3 regions of the Flectobacillus major DSM 103 genome follow, and region 3 is predicted to be linked to each of the others. Evidence: riboswitches for the same ligand, from Rfam matches in the RefSeq annotation. Region 3 holds a riboswitch; each other region holds the start of a gene.
The links. A riboswitch is a leader RNA that binds a small molecule or an ion and turns the genes downstream of it on or off. The one in region 3 is predicted to bind thiamine pyrophosphate.
Positions count from the first base shown of each region.

Region 1: another riboswitch for thiamine pyrophosphate. It lies ahead of thiS (sulfur carrier protein ThiS); the one in region 3 lies ahead of thiM (hydroxyethylthiazole kinase).
Region 2: another riboswitch for thiamine pyrophosphate. It lies ahead of FLEMA_RS0140860 (TonB-dependent receptor); the one in region 3 lies ahead of thiM (hydroxyethylthiazole kinase).

Region 1 is NZ_KE386491.1:4,667,437-4,674,145, forward strand. It holds gene FLEMA_RS76990 (hypothetical protein) at 1-24, opposite strand, end outside; gene FLEMA_RS73915 (helix-turn-helix transcriptional regulator) at 166-411, opposite strand; gene FLEMA_RS73920 (hypothetical protein) at 796-1,098, shown strand; gene FLEMA_RS73925 (2-hydroxyacid dehydrogenase) at 1,194-2,231, opposite strand; TPP riboswitch at 2,409-2,504, shown strand; gene thiS (sulfur carrier protein ThiS) at 2,726-2,929, shown strand; gene thiC (phosphomethylpyrimidine synthase ThiC) at 2,987-4,846, shown strand; gene FLEMA_RS73940 (thiamine phosphate synthase) at 4,896-5,516, shown strand; gene FLEMA_RS73945 (thiamine phosphate synthase) at 5,540-6,196, shown strand; gene FLEMA_RS73950 (thiazole synthase) at 6,390-6,709, shown strand, end outside.
Region 2 is NZ_KE386491.1:3,997,781-4,004,489, forward strand. It holds gene FLEMA_RS0140860 (TonB-dependent receptor) at 1-1,628, opposite strand, end outside; TPP riboswitch at 1,740-1,836, opposite strand; gene FLEMA_RS0140875 (AAA family ATPase) at 1,921-2,901, opposite strand; gene FLEMA_RS72065 (DUF4350 domain-containing protein) at 2,929-4,170, opposite strand; gene FLEMA_RS0140900 (hypothetical protein) at 4,257-4,811, opposite strand; gene FLEMA_RS76250 (DUF4129 domain-containing protein) at 4,819-5,610, opposite strand; gene FLEMA_RS72075 (hypothetical protein) at 5,594-6,577, opposite strand; gene FLEMA_RS0140930 (stage II sporulation protein M) at 6,628-6,709, opposite strand, start outside.
Region 3 is NZ_KE386491.1:2,241,086-2,247,794, forward strand. It holds gene FLEMA_RS0112140 (RHS repeat domain-containing protein) at 203-517, shown strand; gene FLEMA_RS68355 (hypothetical protein) at 671-1,030, shown strand; gene tenA (thiaminase II) at 1,752-2,411, opposite strand; gene thiD (bifunctional hydroxymethylpyrimidine kinase/phosphomethylpyrimidine kinase) at 2,398-3,225, opposite strand; gene thiE (thiamine phosphate synthase) at 3,222-3,863, opposite strand; gene thiM (hydroxyethylthiazole kinase) at 3,856-4,659, opposite strand; TPP riboswitch at 4,716-4,808, opposite strand; gene FLEMA_RS0112225 (dihydrofolate reductase family protein) at 4,963-5,508, shown strand; gene FLEMA_RS68360 (hypothetical protein) at 5,549-6,013, shown strand; gene FLEMA_RS68365 (serine hydrolase domain-containing protein) at 6,033-6,709, shown strand, end outside.

The sequences.
Region 1 (6,709 bases), 2.4 Mb from region 3:
ATTTTCTAATGCCAAATTTTTCATGTTTTTAAATCTTAAAAAATAAAAATGCCTACTCAATCAAAGGTCTTTTCGGCTTCCACCTGTCGTTGCAACTAACAGTACGAAGTTCTGACAGTTTGGCTTAAAAGTAAATCCTACCAAAGTAGGATTTTAGTAGTAATTTTATAGAGCTTTGGTAGTCGATTCCATATTTATCTTTAATAAAAACTTCATCATTTTACTTTTTCCTTTGATTCCCGCTTTTTGCATAATATTTTTTCGATGGCATTTTACAGTACTTTCAGCTATGCAAAGCATAGCACCAATCTCATTATTGGTAATTCCTTCAGAAGCAAGTTTAAGAACTTTTATTTCCTGTCGAGTGAAATGTATATCCGATTCAATGGTGTTTAAAAGTTTTAGATTCATATAGTTTACAAATTATGTAGGGTTATAGATAGCTGAGCTTATTGCTAAGCGTTACTGAAAAGGCTGTTGAAAGCTCAACTTTGTGTACAAACCTATAAAAAGTCACTGAACTGAGAGTTCAGTAGGAAGATTTTATAAAAAAACAATTAGGGGTTGATATATTGAGGGTGAAAAATGGATATAAATATGTGATTGGTATATGGAAATTCGACTAAATATTTTAAATAAATACGCTGAAAATTTGTAACAGGCTATCTTGGGAAATATATTTGAAGTACATTTGGGAGTGGTAAAAGATAGGAATAACTAAATAATATGAATACCTATTGGCTATAGACTGCCTGTAAAAAATAGTACTCTTCACTTAAAAATACACTTATGATTTTGAAAATTTGCCAACGTCTTATCTACTTAGATAGGCTTATAAAGTTAAAAGCAACAGGAACACCTAAGGAACTCTCTCAAAAACTGGGCGTTACCGAGCGTGCATGGTACAAATATCGAGACGAGTTAATCAATGGCTTAAATTTGCCTATTGTTTATTGCTCCTTTTGTAGAAGTTATATTTATACTGAAGAAGGTAGCTTTGAAATAGGTTTTCGGAAAATAAACGATGATGAAAATGAAGATTTGAATACAGTAGAAATAATAACTGTGGAGGAGGTAGATATCATTAATAGGTTATAATAAATTCAGTTCAGACTTTCTTGATGAGTATATTCCTCTTAGTCGCTGAGCTAGTGGTTTTGCAACTAAGAGGATTTTACCTTGTTCTTCTTCCCCTAAAGTAATTCATTGTGAATAAGTGCATCTAAATCTAAGATACGACCTATTTTGGCATTGCATTCTTCTGGTGTGGCCATTTCCCATTCGTTTAGGTTTTGAATAGTTTTGTCTGCTATATTGGTGAGAGCCTCGTTGGTCAAAAATGCCTGATGCCCTGTAACAAGTACATTATTAAAGTTCATCAAATCGGTTAAGAGTTTGTCCTTCCCTTCAGTTGGAAAATGGTTTTTGAAGAAAATACCTCGCTCATTTTCATAAACATCGAGTCCTAAGTAGCCGATTTTCCTGTCTCGTAAGGCTTCTAATACATCAACCGTATTGAGTAGCCCTCCACGGCTAGTGTTGATAAGCATTACATTTTTTTTCATCAGTTCAAGCTGAGGCTTGCTAATCAAATGCTTGGTTTCGTCGGTAAGTGGGGCATGTAATGTAATAATATCGGAAGCCGCCAGAAGTTCGTCCAATTCTACAAATTTCATTTGCTCGGTCGATGTACGGTAGTTTTTCACATAGTTGTCGTACACCAATAATTTACAGCCAAAGCCTTTCAGAATATCAGCTACAACGCCACCAATAGTACCCAAGCCAATAATACCTACTGTTTTTTGGTACATATCAAAGCCAATCAAACTACTTAGTTCAAACTGATAAGCGTGCGATTTGGCGTTGGCTATAATTAATTTCCTGTTCAACGCCAGCATTAATGCCACCGTATGTTCGGCTACTGAATTGGGCGAATAATGTGGAACATTGGCAATTCTGATACCTAATTCACTGGCTACCTTTAAGTCAATGTGGTCGATACCTACCGAACGTGTGGCTACGTATTGGACACCCACTTGATGTAATTTGCGAAGTACATCACCAGAAGCATCGTCATTGGTAAATAGTACCACAGCATCGTATCCTTTGGCCATACTAGCAGTATCAAGATTGAGCGGTTTGCTGGTTACCGTTAAATCATGTTTTTGTTGATTGGCATCTAACAAATACGATTTTTCAAATTCTTTGGTACTATAAATTAAAGCTTTCATACGCAGGGATATTTTGAATGATTACCCAAAGATACAGGTATTCTGGGGGGGTGTTCCATGATAATAATCAGCTACCTAGCAAGCAATCGTCAGATACCCCAAAAATATAACACAGGCTTATTCTATAATAAAAAATACCAATTGCTTTTATCTTTCAGAATACTACAGTAAGTTTGTCGCAGACTTTAGGGGTGCCTTAATATACGGGCTGAGATTATACCCTTTGAACCTGAACAACGTAATGGTTGCGAAGGAAAAAGCAGAGCCGATTACCTTTTTGAGAATAACTGGGTTATTTTTCAGAAAAGCTCAACACAAGCTGTTTTTCATCAAGTCATATTGCTGGTAGATTTTATGACCCTTTGCTGGGGGTATTTACGGTATATGTTATGTATGGCTGTGTCGATGGGCTTACTCTTTTCTATCTTTTTTAGATTCAAGGATTATTTCACTTGCTCCTAGAGGTCTGTTGTTGTTTTAAACCCTAAACAATTATGACCCTTTTTGTCAATAATCAAGCATTAGATTTTCCAGAAGAAGTTACCGTGGCAATGCTCTTAAACGAGCAGCAACTCACACATCTCAAAGGTTTGGCCATTGCTGTCAATGATTGGGTTTTGCCCAAAACTGCCTGGGCAAATTATCGTTTTTCGCACAACGACCATATTACCATAATTAGGGCCAGTCAAGGTGGGTAATAATAGGGCATTTTTCCGACACTATCTTATTTCGTTTTACTCAACCTCAATATTTTCATGAAAAAATACCAAGAAAGTCAGCCAAGCGAACAGGCCATTAGCAGAACTCCGTTTCCCAACTCAAAGAAAATTTATGTAAAAGGACAAATCCATGACATAGAAGTGGCTATGCGTGAAATATCCCTTACCGACACCAAAATCAATGGAAGGGTTTTTACGAAAAATCCTTCTGTAACGGTTTATGATACCTCTGGGCCTTATACCGATAGCAATATCGAGATAGACGTAAGAAAAGGATTGCCCAAACTTCGTGAAAATTGGATTATCAATAGAAACGATACCGAACAGCTTACAGGTATTTCGTCGGAATATGGACAAGCACGCTTGGCTATGCAATCGCTAGATGAGCTACGGTTTAACTACCTATCGAATCCACGTCGTGCTCAAAAAGGCAAAAATGTTACACAGCTACATTATGCCCGCAAAGGAATTATTACGCACGAAATGGAATATATTGCCATTCGTGAAAACCAAAAAATTGAAGAAATACAACAACTAGGACATCAACATGCAGGATACAGCTTTGGAGCAAATACACCAAAGGGAGCTATTACACCCGAATTTGTCCGACAAGAAATAGCCGCAGGGCGAGCCATTATTCCTACGAATATTAACCACCCCGAAAGCGAACCCATGATTATTGGACGTAACTTTTTGGTAAAAATCAATGCCAATATAGGTAACTCGGCGGTTAGCTCAAGTATAGAAGAAGAAGTAGAAAAAGCCGTTTGGGCTTGCCGTTGGGGTGCCGACACCATCATGGATTTATCGACAGGGAAAAATATCCATGAAACACGAGAGTGGATTATTCGCAATTCGCCTGTGCCTATTGGTACAGTACCCATTTATCAGGCTTTAGAAAAAGTAGGAGGAAAAGCCGAAGCCCTAACATGGGAGCTATTCAGAGATACCCTTATTGAGCAAGCCGAACAAGGTGTCGATTATTTTACGATTCATGCTGGAGTACTACTTCGTTATGTACCACTTACGGCCAAGCGAGTTACAGGGATTGTGTCCAGAGGAGGGAGTATTATGGCCAAATGGTGTTTGGCACATCACAAAGAAAACTTTTTGTATACTCACTTTGAAGAAATTTGTGAAATTATGAAAGCCTACGATGTGAGCTTTTCGTTGGGCGATGGCCTACGCCCTGGTAGTATTGCCGATGCCAACGACGAAGCTCAATTTGGCGAGTTGGAAACTTTGGGCGAGCTTACCAAAATTGCATGGAAGCACGATATTCAGGTAATGATAGAAGGCCCTGGGCATGTGCCTATGCACTTGATTAAGGAAAATATGGACAAGCAACTCAAAGCGTGCGACGAAGCTCCATTTTATACTTTGGGGCCATTAACCACCGATATTGCACCTGGCTACGACCATATTACGTCGGGTATTGGGGCGGCTATGATTGGGTGGTTTGGCTGTGCCATGCTTTGTTATGTTACACCCAAAGAGCACTTGGGGCTACCCAACAAAAAAGACGTAAAAGATGGGGTGATTACTTACAAAATTGCAGCTCATGCTGCCGATTTGGCCAAAGGACACGTGGGGGCTCAGGTACGTGACAATGCTCTTAGCAAAGCCCGCTTTGAGTTTCGTTGGGACGACCAGTTTAACCTTTCACTCGACCCCGACACCGCTCGTGAATACCACGACGAAACCCTTCCAGCCGAAGGAGCTAAAATCGCCCATTTTTGCTCTATGTGTGGCCCCAACTTTTGTTCTATGAAAATAACCCAAGAGGTAAGAGAATATGCCCAAAGCCAAGGAATTAGTGATGAAGAAGCTTTAGGCTTAGGAATGCAAGAACAAGCCAAAATCTTCGTTGAAAAAGGAGCGAAGGTATATTGGTAAACCAACGTATAAACCAATTTTGGCCATAGAGACCTGAACAACTAGTATTATGAAGAAAATTATCGTTATCACCGAACCTCAGTTTATCGAAAACGAGGTAACTGTTGTTGAATCCTTGTTTGAGGCAGGGCTAGAGATTCTGCATATTCGTAAACCATCGGCTTCGTTGGCCGAGCTAGAAAGTTTTCTTCGGGCTATTGCTCCTCAATATCTCAAAAGGGTTGTTTTGCATAGTCATTATCAACTAATGGCCAAATACAACATTAGGGGGATTCACCTCACTAGCCATGTTTGGGAAGAATTACAAGAACAAGGTACACTAAAAGAGTATATCAGGCCTCTCCAAAAAAGAGGTCTGAGTATCAGTGCTTCTACACATAGTTTTGCCGAAATACAGCGTCTTCCCAGTACATTGGACTATGTATTTCTTAGCCCTTTTTTCGACAGTATTTCAAAACCAAGCTATTTTGGCTCAATCAATGTGAGTGAGGTGGAGGACTTTATTTTTCACCAAGCCAAAATACCACCCATTGTTGCTTTGGGGGGTATCCAAATCAATGCTATTGCTGCCCTGAAAAATATAGGGCTTCACGGCGTGGCTTTATTAGGTACGATTTGGCAAGCCGATAACCCTACAGCAGCATTTCAGGCATTTTGTCGTGCTTTTTAAGCTTACTTTTACTATTATATCAAATGAATATCGCCAAACTCCATTATATCACACAAGATTTAGTACATATACCCCATTGGGAACAAGCAAGAAAAGCCTGTGAAGGTGGGGCTAATTGGGTACAACTTCGGGTCAAGAATCAAACGGCCGAGGAATGGTACAATACTGCTTTGAAAACACAGGAAGTTTGTAAGCATTTTGGTACAAAATTGATTATCAACGATAATCCAGCATTAGCCCTAAAAATTCAGGCCGATGGGGTACATTTAGGAAAAACAGATATGCCTCCGTTAAAGGCTCGTGCTATTTTGGGTAATGAGTTTATTATTGGAGGAACTGCCAATACACTCGAAGATATCAACGAATTACTAAAAACGGGTACAGTACAGTATATTGGGCTAGGGCCTTATCGGTTTACCAAAACCAAAAAGAATTTAAGCCCTATTTTAGGACTACAAGGCTATCAATCCATTTTTAAAGAATATCAAACATGGCCATTCCAAGTGCCGATTGTGGGTATTGGAGGCGTTTTGCTCAACGATATTCCCGATTTGCTTGCTGTTGGGCTTCATGGTGTGGCGGTGTCATCGGTCATCAACTTGTCTGAAAACCCAGTATCAACCACACAGGATTTTCTTGAAACACTGTACAATACGCACAAAATAACAAGGCATTCATAACAATTATGGGATTTGTTTTAAGATAAGCTCATACCAGAAGTTTTAAGATGAAAGAATATGAGGGATTGTTCTTGAATAAATCAAACCTTCCTCAATAATTATTTTCCCATTAACTGGCAAATAGATGTGCCAGTTACAAAAGTTAAAGCTGTTTTTGGAGGCTTTATCATTTAACACAAAGATTTTAACAAAAATGGCTTTAACAATAGCAGATAAAGTATTTGAGTCTAGGCTTTTTACAGGTACAGGAAAGTTTAGCTCTTCGGCCCTGATGGAAGAAAGCCTTTTGGCTTCGGGTTCAGAATTGGTAACAGTGGCCTTGAAAAGGGTAAATTTACAGGAAAAAGAAGACGATATTTTGTCGTACTTACACCATTCACAGTTCAATCTGTTGCCCAATACCTCTGGTGTTAGAAATGCCAAAGAGGCTATTTTTGCTGCTCAGCTAGCCCGTGAGGCTCTCGAAACCAATTGGCTCAAGCTAGAAATTCACCCCGATCCTAAATATTTGAT
Region 2 (6,709 bases), 1.8 Mb from region 3:
ATTTTAGGGTTAAAAAACTGATAGTTTTTGCTTTGGGTAATATTAATTAGGTTGTCGTCAATACCATTAATGTCATACCCGATGGTTCTATACTGTAAGTCGGCAAAGGCGTTTAGTTGGTCGCTTACTTGGTAAAATACTTTTCCATAAACATTAAAGTCGGTTTTTAGCGAAGTCCCGTTATAATAACGGTCGCCAAGTTTTGATGTAGAAGCATACTGAGCCCAAATAATTTCTCCAAAATTATTACCATCATATTGATTCCAAGCCCCACCAATATTGGCCGAAAGGCGTTTGTTGCCTTGATAATCAAAAGAAAATGTAGTACCATAAAAATGGTTTTCTAGCCATTTTTGGCGTACCAAATTGGTTTTGGTGATGGTATCTCTACCAATAATAACATTGGGCAAACCGTATTTCGAGAACTTATCTTTTTCCTTGAACTGCTCATAATACCCACGTCCATACGTGTAATGTAGGTTAAAATTGAATGTCCAATTGCTAGAAAGCGAATGCGATGTTAATAACTGATAGTGGTCTTGTTGATAATTGTCGGTTTGGTTATCGTAAGTATAAGAGTTATATGTTCGATTTGTGCTTAATAAGCTAGCGGGTACACCCTCCCAAGCTTGGTAAGTTTTTTCTTTTCCCGAAAATATATTGAGGCGAACAAACGATTTTTTGCCAAAATAAGCCCCCGACAAATAGAAAGATTTTAGGTTGGACGAAGCACGGTCGATATAGCCATCGGAAGTAAGTTTTGATAAACGAGCATCTAACGTAAACTTGTTGTTGAGTAGCCCCGAACCAACCAATATTGTATTTTTCAAAGTATTGAACGACCCATACGACGAATTAACTTCGGCATAAGCATCTTTTCTAAACTCGTTGGTCGACATATTGACAGTAGCACCAAAAGCCCCAGCTCCGTTGGTCGATGTACCTACACCCCTCTGAATCTGAATCGAGTTGACCGAGCTAGCAAAGTCGGGCATATTGACCCAATACACCCCTTGCGATTCTGCATCGTTCAATGGAATACCATTGATAGTAACATTGATACGAGTAGCGTCTGTACCACGAATACGAATACCTGTGTAGCCAACACCTGCACCTGCATCGGAAGTAGTAACCAAGGAAGGCGTAAAGTTGAGCAACTGAGGTATATCTTGTCCAAGGTTTTGTTTTTGTAAATCTTCTTTATTTACATCGCTGTAGGCAACCCCCGACTTTGCGTTGGCTCTGGTAGCATTTACAACAACCTCATCGGCCATAAAAGTACTTTTTTGAAGCAATACTTCTATTTTAGTATTTTCTTGTAAATCAATAGTTTGCTTAAATTTTTCAAAGCCTATAAAGCTTACTTTTATTTGGTACGAACCCTTCTTGAGGTTTTTGATGACAAAATTTCCTTGAGCATCAGAAATAGTACCTCGCATGGTATTTTCGAGAATAACAGTAGCACCAGCAAGGTTTTTTTTGCCATCCCAATCGGCTATTTTGCCCGAAATACTTACTTGTGCCGAAGCCGAAAGTAGGGTTATAAAAAAGAAGAAAATAGTAATAATTCCATGCAAAGGCCCGAAAGAAGCTTTTGGCAAAAGAATTTTAGTCGTTAAATTTTTCATTATTTTGGAAAACATAACGACAGGTAAAGGAGCCAAATCCTGTCAGATTTAACAATAATAAAACCCGTAAAAATTTGATTAATTTAGTAATATCATAGGTTGAAGTTCAACGTTTGATATTATCAAAATCCCTTCGTCGGCATTATCCGCATCAGGTTCAATGGGTATAATCTCAGCCCGTTGTTATAAGGCACCCCTTTTTGTGATTGTGTCACAAAGTTATGATGAAAATAGTATAGTTGTATTTTTCTGAGGCAGAAAGTTTAGATATAACCAGTTTTCTCAGACAAGATTATCTTGGTACTTCTATTTTTTGGACGATTTGTTTGATAATCTCTTCAGTTGTACCACCTTCCATTTCTTTTTCTGGGGTAAGTACAATCCGATGGCGTAATACCGAAGGCACCAATTCTTGAATATCTTCAGGTGTTACAAAATCACGACCTTTAATAGCCGCAAAAGCCTTTGAGGCATTTAGTAAGGCTACCGATGCTCGTGGCGATGCCCCCAAATATAAGAATTTGGAATGTCGGGTTTCATGAATAATCTTGGCGATATACTCTAAGGTTTTTTCTTCTACAATTACCAGACGTACTTTTTCTCGTAATTCTCGTAATTCTTCTGCTGTTAATATTGGATTGATGAGGTTGGCGGGGCTTTGGATAAAAGCCGTTGCACGAGTATGATGCCCCTGAAGAATGGCTATTTCCTCCGACAAATTGGGGTATCCAATCACTACCTTAAACATAAATCTGTCTAACTGAGCTTCTGGTAGGCGGTATGTTCCTTCTTGTTCAATAGGGTTTTGGGTAGCCATTACCAAAAAAGGAAATGCCATAGTGTATTGATTGCCAGCCGTGGTAATTTGTCGTTCTTCCATTACCTCAAACAATGCCGCTTGTGTTTTGGCAGGCGATCGGTTGATTTCATCAATCAAGATAATATTAGAAAAAATAGGGCCTTGTCTAAACTCAAAATCACTGATTTTGGGATTGAACACCGCTGTACCAATCACATCCGACGGCATCATGTCGGGGGTAAATTGAATACGACTAAAATTAACCGAAATAGTTTTGGCCAATAGCTTGGCTGTAAGGGTTTTGGCAACGCCAGGTACACCTTCCAGCAATACATGACCATCGGCAAAAATAGCCGTCAGTAATAAGTCGATAGTGTGCTGTTGGCCAACCACTATTTTGCTGATTTCGGCACGGATATTGGCTACTGCATTATGTAATTGACTAAGGTCTATTCTGGATTCAAGGTTCATGATGATAGTTGTGGGTGGTATGAGGCCAATTTAATAGTTTGTGTCGTGGTAAAAAGTTTCAATTAAGAAATTAAGATGTACAAGTTGTTTTTCTGAAATAGGTGGTTGCTGACGCTGTATCGTTGTGATATAATCTATCAATTCATCTACAGCCTGACGAGTTACCCCCGACTTATTACTAAGGTCATTTTTAAAGTCGTCGTCGATAATATGGGTTGTTAGGTAGAATTTATTACGCACAAAAGCCCAAAAATGAGCTATTTTTTTGTGAGCAATACTAGTATGGTCTTTATTGTTAAAATACAAAAGGCCAACCGTTTCGATAAAAGCCAAAGAGGTATCTTTGGGCGTTTCGATAATAGGAATAACTCGCTGTCGGCGTTTGGCTTCAAAAATCATAAATAACAGAATTCCTAAAATACTCAAATAATAAGCCCATCGCAAAGCTGGCTGACTAACAATATACCTAAATGGTGAGGTATCGTAGCTATCATCGCCAAGATTTTTTTGTGACTTAGCAATTGTCCTAAAACCTTTTCCAAAAGAAGGCATCTGAATATATTCATCCCAAAAAATAGTTTGTTGGGGCAAATACGATAAAGCCTTAAAAGCATATTCACTACTAGAGTTTTGGATAACATAATAATTACTAAAAGCCTTCGGAACAGTACTCAGGTAGAAAAACCCCCGACCAAACGCCATTTTGATAAAATTGGCATATCCCCAATTATTATAGCCTAGTGTTTGCCATTGTGTTGTTTTGGAAGAAGCAAAATAAGCATCTACCGATGCTCTTTGAAAAGGATAATTCGAGGAACTTTTGAGCAAAGGATTGGTAAAATTGATGCTTACAGAATCTTTGAGCTTCCACGAGTCGGCATAGTCAACTTCTACATGAAGGGTATCGCCAAGGCTACCAAAATCTTCGGCTGCAACAAAAGCCGTATTGCCCTGCCCCACATAGCCCAACAGTTTGGCAAGATTAACAGAATCAAGAGAAAAGGTTCTATAAATATTGATATAAGTACTTTTTGAGGGCAGCGAGTATCCTGTATTCCTTTTGGCAAATACGGGGAATTTAGTATCCGTAATCGTTTGATGAGGAAAAACGTCAGGTAATAAGCCATACAGAACTTGTGTTCCATAAGGAATATCGTCTTGGTTAGAATAAGAGGTAGTCCAGTCGGTGGGTTTTGGCCGATAAATTTCAACAAGAATAAACCCAAGTAGGGTACAAACCAATAATAAGATGTATTTGCGGTATTGTGTCATTGTGGATTTTCGGCTTAGGGTTCATAGCCTTCGGCAAAGTATTAATCTACAGAAAACTACCTTGCCGAAAGCCAATCGCCGCCATATTACTCTTCCTCTGCATCGTCGGTTACGGTAGTAATGCTCTTAACTTTAGCATTTTCGAGGTAAATTTCTAAGAAAGAATCAGATGTTCCAAATTGTACACTTATGGTAACCCAAGCAGGATTAAACTCGTCAATATCTCTATTTTTATACGATTTAGGGAACATTTTTTTTATTTTACTGATATTATCGCCCACCTTCAAAGCCGACAAATTATCTATTTGAAATGTAGGTGATTTTAGTTCAAAACCACTAACAACGTCATCCATAACATAAAAAGAGTCTCGACCATAAATATAAACTTCAAAGTGGTCGCTACTTTGAGCATCGGGCGTTTCTTCTTTTCGTACAGAATCGGGCGAGCCCAATTTATCCAACAAAAGGCCGTAGTTTCCTCCCAGCTTTACCCCCGAAATAACCGTAGCATCGTAGTTGATGGTATCGTATTCTACCTCCTCAGTAATGGTATGTTGTTGGGTTGGCACTAAGCTGATAAAAGAACTCAACGTTAGGGTGGTCAAAAAGGCCACTAAGAGAAATAAACTAATTTTTTTCATGTTGTTGTCACGATTTCTGAGAGATATTCTCGGTACGTGTTATACTGCGATTGAAATGAATGAATTGTTTTTGCAACTCATTAAAAGACTCTTGATTGATTGAAAAGTCACCATACCAAGCATATTCAAACTGGGTAGTGATATATTCAAATTCTTTTTGTAAAATTGGCGAATTTAGTTCATAAACGTAACTTCTATTGGTTTTATTGATTCGCCAATCAATCATTTGTTGGTTGGCAAGGGCCTTTAGTGTTTGCAAATAATGTAATCGTACCGCCAAACGGTAATTTTGACCCAATAATGCCTCTTGAATCCTGTCTTCAAAATTGATAGCATGAATATTTTCGCCTTGTGTTTCGTAAGGAATTTCAATTGCATTAATCTTTCGGCCAAAAATACCCGAAAACTCAATACCAATTAATTTTAATACTACAAAAACTATTACCGCCGCCACAAAGATATAGGCGATAATTTTGAGGGCTATCCCTGTTTTTGTTTGGCCAAAAAGACCTGAAAGCCATTTTATCAAAATACCCAATAGGCGGTTGCTCCAAGTATCGTTTAGCTGTTGTTCTATGCCATACTGATACTTTTTTTGCAAACGTAAATGAGCCAACTTGCTCGATGGCGGGAGCTTTATTGCTACCTGTTGGCTTGTGTCGGGATTAGGTATTTGGCCCAAAGTAGCCTCAATATTGGCATATAGTGTTATGAATAAAAGCAAACCTAGGATTCGAGCTAATCGAAAACCTAAGATATAGCCTAAATTCTTTAAAAAACGACTAATAAGTTTCTTCATCGTTAGTATGGTCTTCTTTTTGACCAATATTTTCGATTTTTTTGAATAGGCTATTTCCTTCTTTCTTTTCTACCAAATTGAAATACTGTAGGCCTATAGCAACATAAGACAACGCAGAAACTAACGACGACCCAATGGTGGATAAGGTTGTAGTAATAACCAACGAGGCATCGCCAGTAACGCCAGAGCCGATTTTGAAAATTTTCAAAAACATAATAATGCCTGCAGGAAGCGTAAATACCAATGACAAAAAGTAATTGATAATACCCATTACCATAATGATGCCAAAGGTTGACCACCATTTGTTGGTAATAAGATACTTTGCTCTGCCCAAAGCATAACTCACATCGCTGTACTCAAATACAATAATAGCTGGACACAAAGAAAACATTACTGCAAAGTAAATTAGGGGCAAAAACAAAAATACAGATAAAAAGGCCGCTATTCCGGCATTCAAAGCTGCCGATAAGGCGGCTATTGCTAGCCCAATAATTAATAAAATACCCATCATAATGGCTACAATTGCCAAAAAACAACGCAATACTACTCTGAAATGGTCTTTTACTTTTTCGAGTACCTGATTGAACGAAACACGCTCGGTTGACTCTCTGTACACCTGCATAAATGAATACACAACCACAACCAACAATACATTGGCAATAATCGTAGCAATAAACATTATATAATATGTTGGGGTCATGAGCTGGGCACTACTTTGCCCAAGAGCCTTCAAAAAATCATTGATGTTGGTTGCAGTATCCGACGAGGCACTTGCACTACCAGCAGCCCCAAGCACATTTACTTGATGTAAGCCCGCAAATATCCCTGCAATCAAGGCTACAGGGCCAGTAATTAGTACAATAGATTGGACAAATATTTTGAAATTAATCTTGACAAATGTGAAGGTATCATTGATTTTGTCGCCAAAATCACGTTCTCTTTCTAAAGGTAAAGTAGTCTTTTTCATTATATTAGATTATAAAGGAATAAGGGTAAATGAATAAATAGGGTATGGTATTAATAGGTACTTGTTTTTTGATGTAATTGTATTGGGAACACCACAAAGTACCAAACAATAAAGGTGAACGAAGGAATAATA
Region 3 (6,709 bases):
ATCAAGAGGAAGGGCTTATTAGTGCGGACGAAGTAGCATTATTAAACCAATGGATTGGGGATTTTGAGAAAAAATAAAGGTAAGTTTAAGTCGATGTAGATCTTCTCTTCGAGAAAAAGCCTTTTTGTGCCATTATGGCATATTTTTACCCACAATGTACATAAGCCAAACGCCAAGTCAGCTATGCTAAAATATGGTTGCCTTGGCATTTTTATTGAATCAGAATACACCCAATTTAGATAACTTTAAGTTTACAGGTAAAGAAAACATACCCGAAACTGGCTACACCGATTTTGGAGCAAGACTATACGACAATCTAGTTCCTAGATTTATTTCTATTGACCCTTTAGCCGAAATCTCAAAAAGGTGGTCACCTTATGCCTATGCCTTTGTTAATCCATTAAGATTTATCGACCCTGATGGAATGAAGAAGCGAATCACGAACTCCCTAATTACACTTTCTCCAATGGATATACCAATCAGACAAGTCAAAGCAACACAGGTGCATCAGGAATAAGCACTCAGATGGATCATAGGAACAATTTGCGTGGTCTTACATCTTTTACTACCAATCCACAAGTTTTCTATAATATGGCTATAAATGGTCAATTATGGATGCTATCCTCAGATAAAAAAGAATAATACCTTCAAGCTTATAATTCTACCTAAAATGAGAAAAATATTCTTATCTATTATTTTAATTTTCTTGTCTTCATGTGAAAATGAGAAAACAATTCAAATATCTTCTAATGAGAAGTTTAAACTACAAATTATCCGTTCATCCAAGTCAGACGATTATACAGGAGGGATATTGGAGTTTGACATAAAAGGCTTTGTTCAACAAATAGACACACTATTTTTGGAAATACATTATCCCAATGGAATGCCTTTAACTATTGAATTTCCGCTTGATTCAGGGATTGTAAAATCTCATCACATAGAAGATTGGTATTCTGATAAAGCGATTTTTTATATGAAATATAATCCTAATAAAAAAGGTGATATTATCTTATCATACAAGTATTATTAACTGAGGTAAAGAACATTAGCTTTGGGTAAATTTGGCACAGTGCACTCTGCACAACGTAGTGTTCAATAAAAGGTAAAACTGTTTTGTGTATATTAGCCGTGTCAGGAGTTATCTCCTGATACGGCTACACAACCTTCAAAAGTAGATTATTTATTTCAATATCAGTTATTTAGGATTCTCAAATAGGCGATTAAACCCCAATACATGGCAAGGAGGCAGTGTACCTAGTAGTGTATTTACGTTATCATCAAACGATGAGCTGGATACAGTCAATTTTAGCATTAAGTTTGATTAAAACAAAATATTTTATTTACAACCACTGTAACAAACTTAGTTGAAGAAGTTACAATTTTGTTATTCTTAATTATTGTAGGACTTTCTGTTAGTTATTGGGCAACGCCATTTTATAAAATGAAGTTATCTTGGCTTTTGATTTGTATTATGTAAAAATAAAAAAGGTTGATGATATTTGTTTTGCGAAGGCTTTATTGGCAAATTCAATTTAACATACTGTATATCAGCACTTAAAAATCTACAATAGCTTTTCACCTTGTCGTTTATCTGCTAAAGTGCCTGTGCAGAGAATGCTTAAAATACCATTCATTACTATACCTCTTTTAGAATGTAAACATGCTCTAATTTCAGGTTTCCTACTTTACTAGCATATAAAAGTGCTAATTTGTAAAAGTCTAAGCAGCTTCATTCTCACAAATCAGCACTTTTACTTAAATGTATCCCAGCGTTCTAAATGCCAAGCACTATGCCAGAATTGCCATTCTAAATGACAGGCTTTTTCAAAAGCTACTAGCATTTTATTTTGCTGTTGAGGTGTACACTGCTCGGCAACGGTGTCACAAATCCCTATAGCTTTGGCGACCAATATACCAAAGTCTTCGCCTGCATAGGTATCTATCCATGTTTGGTATGGATTATTTTGTACTTGCTTTTGCTGATAAATATAATCGCCAACTTTTTTATATATCCAAAAACAAGGTAACACTGCGGCCATAGCTACTTCTACCTGAGCCAACGAGGCGGTACTTAATAAAAAACTGGTATAGTGATGACAGGTTGGCGAAATAGAGGCTTTTCCTTCTATTTCAAATTGCTTGAAATATCCTGCATGCAAAGCATTTTCAACAACAATAGCTCCTTCGGCAAAACGAATAAAATCTAATACATGACCTGTATCGTTGGCACGGGCTGCAATCAATGATAAGGTTCGGCCAAAATGTGCCAGATAAATAGAATCTTGTTCAATATAAAACTGAAACCTATCTAGTGGCAAAGTGCCTTTAATCAACGATTCTATAAAAGGCATTTTGATGATTTCTTCATAAATATAGTTGGACTGTTCCCACGCTTTTTCACTCCATTTCATCGACAATAAGTTTTAAAGGGTTAAAAAAATGATTCAATGGCCCATGTCCTGCTCCTGTTTTTACCTCTTTCCCTGCCTCGATAGCCCGATGAATATACTCGCTAGCTGCCATAATAGCCTCTATAAGGCCAAAACCTTGTGCCAAAAATGCTGCAATCGCCGACGATAACGTACAGCCTGTGCCGTGTGTATTGGTGGTTGCGATAGCCTTACTTGTAATAATGTGTTCATGACCCGTTTTGTCGAGATATACGTCGTAAAGGGTTTCGCCAAGCAGATGTCCACCTTTTACCAAGACTGCTGATGAACCTTTGGCTAAAATAGCGGCCGCAGCTTTTTTCATTTCATCAATATTGGCAATAGGCATTTTGGCCAAAATAGTAGCTTCGTCCAAATTGGGCGTTATGAGTTTTGCTAGTGGAAATAGGTATTCTTCCAAAGCCAAAACGGTTTCATTTTCAATCAGTTTATCGCCACTGGTGGCTACCATTACAGGGTCAAAAACCACTGGCACTTCGGGGTAGTTTTTGAGAACATTAGCTATTTCAACGGCCAAATCGGCACGATGAATCATTCCTATTTTGATAGCACGTGGCCGAATATCGTCCATAACAGCCCTAATCTGCCCAGCCACAATATCGGTAGGAATACTATGGATAGCTCGTACTCCAAGGGTATTTTGAACGGTAATAGCCGTAATAGCCGACGTACCAAAACAACCCAAAGCCGAAAAGGTTTTTAAATCGGCCTGAATGCCTGCCCCTCCTCCACTGTCTGAACCTGCAATGGTTAATACTGGAATATATTTTTTCATATCAATGCTTTTTCTATCTGATTTCTGAGTGCTTCGGCAGCTAATGCAGGCTTGCTTGCCGAACAAATAGCCGATACTACCGCAAGGCAGTTGGCCCCCGCTTGTATTACACTAGTGGCATTTTGAAGATTGATAGCCCCAATAGCCACCAACGGTTTAGTAGTTAATTGTCTGATATGGCTCACTCCTTCTAGTTTCCATTCAGTAACGGTATCGTTCTTGGTTGGGGTAGCAAACACAGGACTTAAAGCTAGGTAGTCTGACAGCTCGGCATCGGGCAAAGCCAGTTGTTTTTCGTATTCAATCGAATACCCAAGAATACCAACGTCGTTCCAGCGATGCCTGATTTGATGAGGCGGCATATCATTATTACCAACATGAATCCCCTCGGCGTAGCATTGTTGGGCTACCCAAAGGTTATCATTGATAATCAAGGGTACATTGTACTGGTTGAGCATTTCTTTCAGTTGCAAAGCTTTTACTAAAAACTGCTTATCATCAAGATTTTTTTCACGAAGTTGTACCAAATCTACACCACCTTTTACGGCTTCTTCAGTTACTTTGACTAAGTCTCGGCCAAGGCAGGCTTCTTGGTTGGTCACCAAATACAAGCGATACGGAAATTCAAGCCTATTCATATTCGTCTACTTGGATATACTGTAAAAAGTCTTGTTGGGTTAATTGATACAAGGTATCTAAAAAATGAAGTTGTAAACTAGCCGGCCCTTTGGCAAGATTAGCGGCAATTTGGCCAGCCACACCCATCAAGGCCATTGCTGATACACTTGCCCAAAATTGGCCTTGGGGATTTACAGCCACAAACGCTCCTGTTAATGCTGTAGCAGTACAGCCCATTCCTGTTACTTTGGCCATTAGTGGATGCCCGTTTGACAGCTTGATGATTTTGCCTTGCCCTACAATAATATCAATTGCACCCGAAATACAGACCACACTACCAAACTCTTCGTTGAGTTGCTTGGCAGCCAATACAGCGTCGGTACTGGCATTGGTGCTATCTACGCCTTTGGTTTGGGTAGTATTTTTGTTGGCTAAGGCCAAAATCTCGGAGGCATTTCCACGTATAATACTTGGTTTTTGAACAAGAATCTGTTGCAAAACCTCGTCGCGGTACAACGTAGCTCCAGCCCCTACGGGGTCTAAAACCCAAGGTTTTCCTGATACATTGGCCTGCTCAATGGCCAGCATCATGCTTTTTACCCAGTATTCATCTAGTGTACCAATATTTATAACCAAAGCCCCCGCTATACTCACCATATCGGCCATCTCAGGATGAGCATGTGCCATAATAGGCGACGCCCCCACTGCCAATAGGGCATTAGCGGTATTATTCATCACTACATAATTGGTAATACTATGTACCAGAGGAGATTGCTGGCGAACAGCTTCGATTTGAGTCCAGATTTGCTCTTTCATTATTCCATTTTAGTTATACGATAAAATGGCCTCAGAGCTTCCCGATATAAATAGCAGAATGATTGAATACTTTTCCCTTCGCCAGCATTACCTGGGGCAGGTTCAAAGGGTATTTCTCAGTTCTTTGCAGAACACCCCTAAAGCCGTGGTAAAATTAGCTAGGAATAAGCTATAAACAAAGTTATTTTTGGCTTTGCCACTTATCCTTTTTTTGTTGAAGGAAAGGTGTCTTGTTTTAATTTTGCAAAAAATTTACTCGTTATTGTATTACAACTACCTCGTTTTTCTTAATCAATTTAAAGAATGCTTATTCCTCGTAAACTTATCGTTTTTATTGCTACCAGCCTCGATGGCTATATTGCCACCCACAACGACAACCTTGATTTCCTTTCGGTGGTTGAAAAAGAAGGAGAAGATTATGGCTATCAATCTTTTATCGAAACTGTTGATACGGTTATTTTGGGTCGAAAAACCTATAGTAAAGTGATGCAACTGGTAGATACTTTTCCACATGCCAACAAAGAGACGTATGTTATTACACGGCAATATCTTGAAAACAGACAAAACCTTACTTTTTATCAGGGAAATGTTACTGAACTAGTTCAAAAGCTAAAATCTCGGGAAGGAAAGCATATTTATTGCGATGGCGGTGCTACAATTGTTAACCTATTACTACAATCCAAAGTAGTTGATGAATTGATTATTTCGGTAATTCCTATATTACTGGGTGATGGTATTCGGCTTTTTCAGGGCAATATTCCTACTCAGGGCTTAGAATTGGTTGATACAAAGTCGTATGAAAAAGGTTTGGTTCAGCTCCATTATCGAATCCTAAATTCTTCTGTGTAAGGATAACTTCCATAATTACAATTTACTAAATACCAACATCATGTACTCATTTTTATTAGCATTACACTCCCTTGTTCGTTGGCTTGTACTTATCAGTTTGGTTATAGCTATTTTCAATGCTTTATGGGCTTGGAAGCAAGCCCGTCCTTTTCAAAAAAAGGATAATCTACTCCGTATTGTTACGCTGTCTATTGCTCATACACAAGCCACTTTAGGTTTGGTATTGTATGTAATTAGTCCTATTGTACAATATTTTTATCAAAACTTTGGCACAGCTATTCACCTGCGACAAATTCGCTTTTTTGGTATGGAGCATATCACCGTTATGCTAAGTGCTGTAGTAGTTATAACTATTGGAGCGGTCAAAAGCAAAAAACAACATAACGATACGGCTCGATTCAAAACACTGGCTATTTGGTTTGGTATTGCCTTACTTCTTATACTAAGTTCGATTCCTTGGGCTTTTTCGCCACTTATTAGCAGACCTTGGATTCGGGCTTTTTAATCTATAATTTTCCAAAATCATGAACCTATTTACTCGATTATTAGGGCTATACTTATTACTCTTGGGACTGCCATTGATGGCACAGCGTTCGCTACAACAGCGTATTGATTCGCTGTTGGCGGCTCCTACTACAAAGCCTTTTAATGGCATTGTACAGATTGCCCAAAATGGACGAACAATTTATAAAAAAAGCAAGGGATATGCTCACTATCTACAACAAACCCAGCTTTTGTCAAAACATCAGTTTGTGATTGGGTCTATTAGTAAGCAGTTTACGGCTGTAATTGTTTTGCGAGAATACGACAAAGGTCATATTAGGCTTCATACGCCGATTGGTCGGTATTTGCCCAATTTGAGCATGCCTTGGAAAGATACCGTTACGGTACATCAGCTACTAACTCATACGCATGGCATTGTAGCACTCGACAAGCCTCTGGCTTTTGTAGCTGGCACAAAATATGCGTATTCGCAGATTGGCTATGATTTGTTGGCTAAAATTGCAGAAAGTACTTCTCGAAAATCATTTGCAACGCTATCTAACGAGCTGTTTAAAGCTTGTAAAATGTATCAAACCTTTCATCCCGACAAGCTTCCTAGCTCAGAACGATTATTAAAAGGCTTTACAGAACAACCCGATGGGCGTTTGGTAGAAGAAACCGAAACTTTTGAAAATTATGTAGCAGCAGGAGCTTTTAT